DNA from 2 places in the Nocardia sp. NPDC058244 genome. Region 1 is predicted to be linked to the other one. Evidence: riboswitches for the same ligand, from Rfam matches in the RefSeq annotation. Region 1 holds a riboswitch; the other holds the start of a gene.
The links. A riboswitch is a leader RNA that binds a small molecule or an ion and turns the genes downstream of it on or off. The one in region 1 is predicted to bind S-adenosylmethionine.
Positions count from the first base shown of each region.

Region 1 (4,402 bases):
GCGGTAGGTCAGGTGCGCGATGCGCCGGGCCAGGCCCATGCCGGTCATCGGCGCGCGGCCGGTGCCGTGGTAATCGCCGTCCTGCCAGTCGGGGTCGGCCTTGATGACGGCCATCTGGGTGGTCTGGGTACCGATCTGGTCGGCGGTGGCGCGGGCGCCGACGGCCAGCACCAGCGCGGCCGCGGCCCGTCCCGGCTGTCCGACAATCCACTCCAGCACCCGCATGCCGCCCATCGACCCGCCGACGACGGCGGCCAGCCGCTCGATCCCGAACAGATCGAGCAGCCGCGCCTCGGCGGTGACCTGGTCACGAATGGTCAGGTCGGGAAAGCGGGAACCCCACGGCGCGCCGTCGGGCGCGAGCGAGGACGGTCCGGTGCTGCCCTTGCAGCCGCCGAGCACGTTCGTCGCGATCACACACCACTCGTCGGTGTCGATCGGCGCGCCGGGGCCGACCATGCCCTCCCACCAGCCGGGCTGGGCGTTGTCGGCGCTGGCGATGACGTGCGAGTCGCCGGTGAGGGCGTGCTCGACGAGCACCACGTTGTCGAGCGTGGGCGAGAGCTCACCCCAGCGCTGCACCGCCAGCCGCACATCGGGGACGACGGCGCCGTTCTCCAGCGCCACCTCCCCGATGGCGACCACGCCGAGTCGCCCGTCCGGCGGTGGCAGCAGGGCCACCCCGGTTGCGGGACGGGCGATCGGCGATTCGGTGCTCACAGTCACGTGTTCGCCGCCGCGAAACCGGCGCGCAGATCCGCCAGGATGTCGTCGATTCCCTCGATGCCCACGGCGAGCCGGACCAGCCCCGGAGTGACGCCGGAAGCCAGCTGCTCCTCGGGCGTCAGCTGCGAGTGCGTGGTGGACGCCGGGTGAATCACGAGAGAACGCACATCACCGATGTTAGCGACATGGCTGTGGAGGCTGAGCGCGTCCACGAACTTCTTGCCCGCGTCGACACCGCCGCGCAGCTCGAACGCGACGATCGCGCCCGCGCCCTTGGGCGCCAGCTGCTTGGCCCGCGCGTGCCACGGCGAGGTCTCCAGACCCGCGTAGTGGACGGCCTCGACGCCCGGCTGCTCGGCGACGAACTTCGCCACGGCCTCGGCGTTGGCCACGTGCCGCTCGACCCGCAGGCTCAGCGTCTCGATGCCCTGGGCGATGAGGAACGCGTTGAACGGCGACACCGCAGCGCCCAGGTCGCGCAGCAACTGCACGCGGGCCTTGAGCGCGAACGCGGGCGCGCCCAGGTCGGCGAATACCGCGCCGTGGTAGCTGGGGTCGGGCTCGGTGAAACCGGGGAAGCGGGCGTTGCCGTCGGCGTCACGCACGGTCCAATCGAAGGTGCCGCCGTCGACGATCACGCCGGCCACCGCGGCGCCGTGGCCGCCCAGGTACTTGGTCGCCGAGTGCACGACGATGTCGGCGCCGTGGGCCAGCGGCTGGATCAGGTACGGGGTCGCGACGGTGTTGTCGACGATCAGCGGGATGCCCGCCTTGTGCGCGATCTCGGCGATGCCGGGGATGTCGAACACGGCGCTGCTGGGGTTGGCGATGGTCTCGCCGTAGAACGCCTTGGTGTTGGGCCGGATGGCGGCCTGCCACTGCGCCAGGTCGTCGGGATCCTCGACGAAGGAGACCTCGATGCCGAGCTTGGGCAGCGAGTAGTGGAACAGGTTGTACGTGCCGCCGTAGAGGTGCGGGCTGGACACGATGTGGTCGCCCGCGTTGGCGAGGTTCAGGATCGCGAAGGTCTCGGCGGCCTGGCCCGAGGCCAGCAGCAGCGCCGCGACGCCACCCTCGAGCGCGGCGACGCGCTGCTCGACCGCGTCCTGGGTGGGGTTCATGATCCGGGTGTAGATGTTGCCCGGCTCGGCGAGCCCGAACAGCGCGGCGGCGTGATCGGTGTCGCGGAAGGTGTAGGAGGTGGTCTGGTAGATCGGCAGCGCCCGCGCGTTGGTGGCCGCGTCGGGGGCCTGGCCCGCGTGGATCTGCTTGGTCTCGAAGGACCAGTTCTCGGGCAGGGCAGAGTCGGTCATGAAAAGCTCCAGGGTTGTTCGCCGGGGTATCGCGTCAGATGGGTTGGATCGACGGACAACAACACATGGGGGCCTCCTGCGATGCGCGCTTGCTCCCGGCCTTCGGGAGCCCGGTCATCACCCGGAGCACCCCACCGCAGCTGGAGGGTTGCCGACCAGCGAGCCGGGGCTTGGCGCTGGTACTCATGACCTTGCCGTCATGTTAACCGGCCGTTGCGTCCGCGCGGAAACTTCCCCCGGTTTCGTCGCCTGGATCACTCCGCCGCCGGTGTGCCGAGCCCTGGCGTGTCGGCCTCGGGCCGGGCGCCGCAGATGCGGCGGAGCTCGTGGTAGGCGCGCAGGATGGCGGCCTTGGTGACCTGCGCGGCGGCCTCCGGCGTCGCGCTCAGCAGCCCGTCCTCGACCGCGGCGATCGAGAGGTGGCACAGCATCTGCCAGGTGCCCGCCACCAGCCGGACCGAGAAGTCGTCGGGCGTGGTGGACATCCGCTCGGCCAGCTGGGCGCAGACCGCGACGTTCTTCTTCTCGGCGTACTCGAGCGCGCGCGCGTTCACGGCCTGGCTGGACCGCATGATCCGCTGCATCTGCAGGAACTGGCGCAGGAACCGCACGCCGTCGGCGTCGGCCTCGGAATCGACGACCTGCAGGTAGGCGCCGCACAGCGCGCCGAGTTCGTCGCCGGTGCGCGGCTGCTCGCCCAGCGCCTCGGCCACGGTGAGCCCGAAATCGTCGATCGGGGCGAGCACGATGTCTTCCTTCATCGGGAAGTACCGGTTGACCGTGCGCGGGGAGACGTCGGCACCCGCGGCGATCTGCTCGACCGTCGTGGCGTCGAATCCCTGCGCGTCGCACAGGCTCAGCCCGATCTCGACGATGGCGGCCCTGGTCTGGCGCTTCTTGCGCTCGCGCAGGCCGGTCGGGGCGTGGCGGGCCGCGAGCGGGCCTGCCGGTTCGGTCATCCGGTCGCCGGTGATCGGAGTGGTCGAGTCCAGCATCTCTCCAGCCTACCGTCCCGCCCGATTCGTCTGTCTTTTCACGACAAATGGCGCAGTCAGACATTTTGCTCTTGACGCCAATTGTCCCACGGTGCCAGGATTGAGCGCGAGCCTTCGAGTGACTAGGAGTCCGTGGTGACCGGCATCGAGACAGCAGCGAAACAGACTGATCCGCAATCGAATTCGAGACGCTGGTGGGCGCTGGCCGTGCTCGCCTCCGCGCAACTGATGGTGATCCTCGACGCCACCGTCGTGACGATCGCGCTCCCGTTCGCCCAGAAAGACCTCGGCATCAGCGAGGGCGACAAACAGTGGGCGCTCACCGCCTACACGCTGATCTTCGGCGGCCTGCTGCTGCTCGGCGGCCGGATGGCCGACTATCTCGGGCGCAGGCGGATCTTCCTGATCGGCCTGGTCGGGTTCGCCGCCGCGTCGGCCCTGGCCGGACTCGCCCAGGACGGGTTGCAGCTGTTCCTCGGCCGCGGTCTGCAGGGCGCGTTCGCCGCGCTGCTCGCGCCCTCGGCGCTGTCGCTGCTGTCGGTGACGTTCACCGACGTGAAGGAGCGGGCCCGCGCGTTCGCGGTGTTCGCCGGCATCTCGGCAGGCGGGGTCGCGTTCGGGCTGATCGTGGGCGGAGCGCTCACCGAGTACGTGTCGTGGCGCTGGACGCTGCTGATGAACACCCCGGTCGCGATCGTCGCGCTGCTCGGCGCGCTGGCGGTCATCGTGCGCGATGTGCCCGCGCCGCGCCTCGGCGGTTACGACCTGCCCGGCGCCGTCACGGTGACGCTCGGGCTGGTGTCGATCGTCTACGGATTCAGCCGGGCCGCCGAGGACGGCTGGCTCGCCGGCAGCACGCTCGGCCTGCTCGGGGTGGGCTTCGCGCTGCTGATCGCCTTCGTCGTCATCGAGGCGCGGTCGTCGAATCCGCTCCTGCCGCTGCGGATTCCGGGGGAGGTCAACCGGGGTGGCGCGCTGCTGGCCGCGCTGCTCATCCCGATCGCCATGTTCGCGATGTTCCTGTTCCTGAGCTTCTACTACCAGAACACGCTCGGCTACTCGCCCCTGAAAGCGGGCGTCGCGTTCCTGCCGTTCCCGGTGGGCATCGCGGTCTCGGCCGGCGTCACCAGCGCGCTGATGCCCAAGCTCGGCCCGCGTCCGCTGATGGTCGTCGGCGCGCTGCTCGGCACCGTCGGCCTGCTGTGGCTGGCCCAGCTCGGTTACGGCGACGGCTACGCGCTGAGCGTGCTGCCCGCGCAGCTGCTGATCGCGCTCGGCATGGGCCCGCTGTTCGTCGGCATGCAGGCCGTCGCCCTGCATCAGGTCGACGCCGAGGACTCCGGGGTGGCCAGCGCCCTGCTCAACGCC
Region 1 is NZ_JBHVWX010000007.1:303,286-307,687, forward strand. Features, by position in the region: gene ACFVW6_RS23595 (homoserine O-acetyltransferase) at 1-726, opposite strand, end outside; gene ACFVW6_RS23600 (bifunctional o-acetylhomoserine/o-acetylserine sulfhydrylase) at 723-2,039, opposite strand; SAM riboswitch class IV at 2,120-2,230, opposite strand; gene ACFVW6_RS23605 (TetR family transcriptional regulator) at 2,294-3,034, opposite strand; gene ACFVW6_RS23610 (MFS transporter) at 3,170-4,402, shown strand, end outside.

Region 2 (4,402 bases), on a different contig from region 1:
GCCCGGCCTGGCCGACGCGGTGGTGCGCGACTTCCGCGCGGCCGTGCCCGCCGGCCTGGCCTACGCCGCGGGTCCCCGGGGCGACGACCTCGCCGCGCGTCCCCTCGACGCTCGGGCAGCCGCCCTCGACCTGCCGGTCCTGGCGATCCACGGCCGCCACGACCACCTCTACGACAGCACCGCCACCCTGGACCGCTACGCGGCGGCGGGCGCGCGCACCCACCTGGTCGAACACGCAGGGCACTCCCCGCAGGTCGAGCAGCCGGACGAATTCGTCGCGGTACTGCGGGAATTCGTCGCCGAGACCTGATCAGAACCCGTCGACCGCCGTCACCACGAAGGTCCCCGGCGTCCCTGTGTCGCCCAGCGGTCCGCCCTTGTCGAACTGTGACGACACGACCAGCGCCCGATCGCCGACGTGCGCCATGGTGGTGGGGACAGCCAGTGCGGGATCGTGGAATTCGGCGACTCGCGTCGCGGTGGCACCGTGGTCGGCGACGGTCCACCGGCTGAGGGTGTTCTCGGTGTTGTGGACCACCCACAGGGTGCCGTCGCGCAGTTCCATGCCGTCGCCGTGGCGCACATCGCCACCGGTCAGCGCGACCTTGCGGATCGGCTCGGCGCCGCTCGGATCGATCCGGTACAGCTCGCCCGCCGACATCGCGACGACCAGCAGGTACCCGTCCGCCGGATCGGCGACGATCCCGTTCAGCTCGAAGACCTGTGGATCGCGCGGACCGAGTACCGGGCTCAGGTCGTAACCGATCTCCAAGTCCCCGCTGCCCTTTGACACCCGGTCCGGGCCCACCCGGTAGACGACATTGCGCACGCTGTCGGTCAGGTAGGCGCTGCCGTCGGCGCCGAAGTCGAGATCGTTGACGAATCGTGGCGCGCTGTCCGGCACCGCGAACGAGGCCAGCAGTGCACGCGACCCGGTGTCGTACACGGCGACACCGGCGCTCGAATCGATCACCCACAGCCTGCCGTCCCGGTCGACCCGCAGGCCGTTGGTGGTCTTGCGGCCGTCGGCGCCCGGGGGCAGGAACACCTCCGCTCGCGTCGCGCCCGGGGCGGCGCGATAGACGGCCCCGTCGGCGAACGAGCCCACATAGCTGTCGCCGGAGCGCGCGTCCACCGCGATGCCCTCGGGATAGACGGCGCTGCCGGGCAGCTCGTAAGCGGTGCTCAGCCGGGGTGTGGCGGCGGTGCCGCACGCGGTGACGGACAGGCAGGCGACGGCCAGGGCGAGGGTGGCGCTGGTCCTGATCATGATGAAGCCTCTCAGTGATGTAATGCCAGACATCAAGTGATAGGCAGGAATGTAAGTTAGAGTTCTAATGATCGTCAAGGGCATTACGAGATGATGGGCGGATAGCATGCACCCATGACGTCCATGCCCGCCGCCGAGAGGCTCGGCACGTATATCAAGCGCGCCGAGCAGTCCCTGATCGCGGCGAAGACCGCCGCGCTGAAGCCGGCCGGGCTGACCGTTCCGCAGTACAGCGCCCTGCTGCACCTGGCCGAGAACCCCGGCATCTCCGCCGCGGCGCTGGCCCGGCTGGCCGGGGTGACGCCGCCGACCATGAACACCGTGCTGACCAACCTCCAGGACCGCGGCCTGGTCGAGCGGACACCGCACGAATGGCACAGGAACGTGCTGGAGACCCGGCTGACCGAAGCGGGCCGGGAGGTGACCGCGGCCGCCGACGTCCGCGCCGTCGCGGTGGAACGCGACCTCGCCGCGCGGTTCACCGCCGCGGAACTGGCCGCGGTCACGGCCCTGCTCACCCGCACGGCGGAGGCGCTCGACGAGATCCGCGCCGACCTCTGACCCCGTGAACGACGAAGAGCCCGCCGGATCATCCGGCGGGCTCTCGGGTGTCGTGCGGGTCAGCGCTCCGCGGCGGCCTTGACCTTGCTCAGCGTCTCCCGCATCCCGGCGACCAGGTCGGCCTCGAACTTCTGCTCGCCGCCCATCGCCACCTTGATGGTCCCGCGCAGCCAGCCGGGCAGGCCCTTGGCGTCGACGGTGCGGGTCTCCACCACCCGGGTGCCGGTGGCGGTGGGCACGAGGTCGTAGCGCCACACCGTGCGGTTCTCGTTCATCCGGAACGCGAAGGACTTGTTCGGCTCGAAGGTCACGATGCGCGAGGTGGTCGGGTAGATCTTCCAGCCGACCTTGTTGACGTTGACGGTGAACGCGCCGTCACGGACCCCGCCGAGGGCGATCATCTTGAGCGTCGTCGGGCTGAGTTCGGAGACGCGGCGCAGGTCGGCCAGGATCGACCACACTTTCTCCGGCGCTGCGGCGATGTCGATGCTGGCTTCGAGATTGTTCGGCAACGGTGCCTCCGGGATGGGTGTGACGGTCTGTCACGCACAGCATAGGCATCGTCGACCTGGGGATCCTCCGCCCCCGGTCGGATTTTTCGCAGCCTGGTCGCAACGCTGGTCAAAAGGTTTGGGGCCGAATAATTTTCGTTCCACGGTCACGAGTTCCAGCTTCGAGCCCCGGCTTGCTGGGCGGCAACCCTCCATCGGCGGCGGGGTGCTCCGGGTGACGACCGGATGGCGGGGGAGTTCCTCCCTGTCGTAAGCGTCCTTCTGGAGGGTCCATCCATGTCTGTAGTCCAACTCGACTCCACCACCCGTGCCGAGGAAACGGTCGCGACCACGTTCGTCGTGGTGGCCGACCGGTTCCTCGGCATCTCCGCGGATGAGCGGGTGCACACCGTGTCGGGCCTGGTCGCCCAGCTGCGCGGCGGTCGACTGACCGATCGGGAGTTGACGGTGCACCTGGGGCAGGGCATCACCCGGCACGATCTCGACTATCTCGAGCACGTCGCGAAGACCTCGGGCGCCGGGCTGCGGGTGATCGGCGAGATCGCCGAACCCGCCCGCAGGCATCACGTGCACAAGTACCAGCACTCCAATGTGCTGCTGGCGGGGCTGACCAGGGAGCAGGAGCACGTCTTCCACGCCGATCTGCGCCTGGACAGCGATAACGAACTGCTGCTCGACCATCAGACCGGCGAGCACGTGCAGGGCATCGTGGTGATCGAGGCGGTGCGCCAGCTGTTCCTGGCCGCCTTCGAACTCGAATACGGCGTGCGCAACCCGCGCGAGCACTTCTACATCGTGTGGAACAACGTGGACCTGCGGTTCACCTCGTTCCTGTTCCCGCTGCCCGCGACCCTGCACGCCCGGTTGACCCCGGTCTCGCTGGACGATCCCGGCAAGTTGCGGTTCGTCATCGAGACCGAGGTCCGCCAGTTCGGCAAGACCGTGGCCGACGCGCGCATCGAGTTCACCGCGCTGCCCAACGAGCGCATCGCGCGGATCGAGCGCGCCAAGGCCGCCGAGGCGGTCACCGCGCACCTCGCGGAGTCGGCATGAGCGCGGGCGCGGCGTTCTTCGACGTCGACGAAACGCTGATCACCGTCAAGAGCATGTTCGCGTTCCTGCGGCACTGGCTCGCCGAGCACGGTGACGACGGCAGCGAGTACACGCGCGTCACCGACGAGATCAAGGAGCGCGCGGACGCCGGTACGCCACGCGAGGAGATCAACCGGCACTATTACCGGCTCTTCCGCGGCGTGGCCTACACCGCGCTGGCGGAATCGGGGCAGCGCTGGTTCGACGCGTACGCGGCCGCGGGCGGCGCCTTCTATCTCGACACCCTGGAAGCGCTGCGCGCGCACCGGGAATCGGGCGTGCGCACCGTGCTGGTGTCCGGCTCGTTCGCGCCCGCGATCGCCCCGGTGGCCGCGGCGGTGGGCGCCGATCACCTCATCGCGACCGAACCGGTGCTCGACGAGCGCGGTGCGCTGACCGGCGAGGTGTTGCGCCCCATGATCGGCGAAGCCAAAGGCGAAGCGGTGGTGGCGTTCCTGCGCGAGCACGGCATCAGCACCGACGACACCTGGGGCTACGGCGATCACGGCACCGACCTGCCGTTCCTCTGGATCGTCGCGCACCCCTTCCGGCGCGGCGACGACCCGCACCTGCTGGCCGCCGCGACCGCGGCCTGGGGCTCGCTCGGTGACCGGGTCGGGGACGTCGACGGCACCGCACTGTCCGACGATCGAAAGGTGGTGTCCGCGTGGTGAAACGGATCTACGACCTGACCCCGACGACGCAGGGTCCGCTGTACCCGCCCAGCGAGATCGTGGACGCCGACGGCGACTTCCTCGTCGTCGGTTTCCTGAACGAGGCTGGGCCCGACGGCAGCGTCACGCGGCGCTGGGGCCGGGCCGTCGTCGCGGCCGACACACCGCTGCCCGCGTTCGGCGAGAACCTGCCGTACCGGGTGATTCGCGAACTCCCCGAGCAACTTTCGGACACCGACGCGAATCTGGTGCTGCACACCTTGCCGCTGCCGCTGCCCGCGCACAACTACCCG
Region 2 is NZ_JBHVWX010000001.1:566,653-571,054, forward strand. Features, by position in the region: gene ACFVW6_RS02690 (alpha/beta fold hydrolase) at 1-310, shown strand, start outside; gene ACFVW6_RS02695 (SMP-30/gluconolactonase/LRE family protein) at 311-1,270, opposite strand; gene ACFVW6_RS02700 (MarR family winged helix-turn-helix transcriptional regulator) at 1,385-1,831, shown strand; gene ACFVW6_RS02705 (SRPBCC family protein) at 1,891-2,343, opposite strand; SAM riboswitch class IV at 2,488-2,605, shown strand; gene ACFVW6_RS02710 (AfsA-related hotdog domain-containing protein) at 2,620-3,396, shown strand; gene ACFVW6_RS02715 (HAD family hydrolase) at 3,393-4,109, shown strand; gene ACFVW6_RS02720 (hypothetical protein) at 4,103-4,402, shown strand, end outside.
Region 2: another riboswitch for S-adenosylmethionine. It lies ahead of ACFVW6_RS02710 (AfsA-related hotdog domain-containing protein); the one in region 1 lies ahead of ACFVW6_RS23600 (bifunctional o-acetylhomoserine/o-acetylserine sulfhydrylase).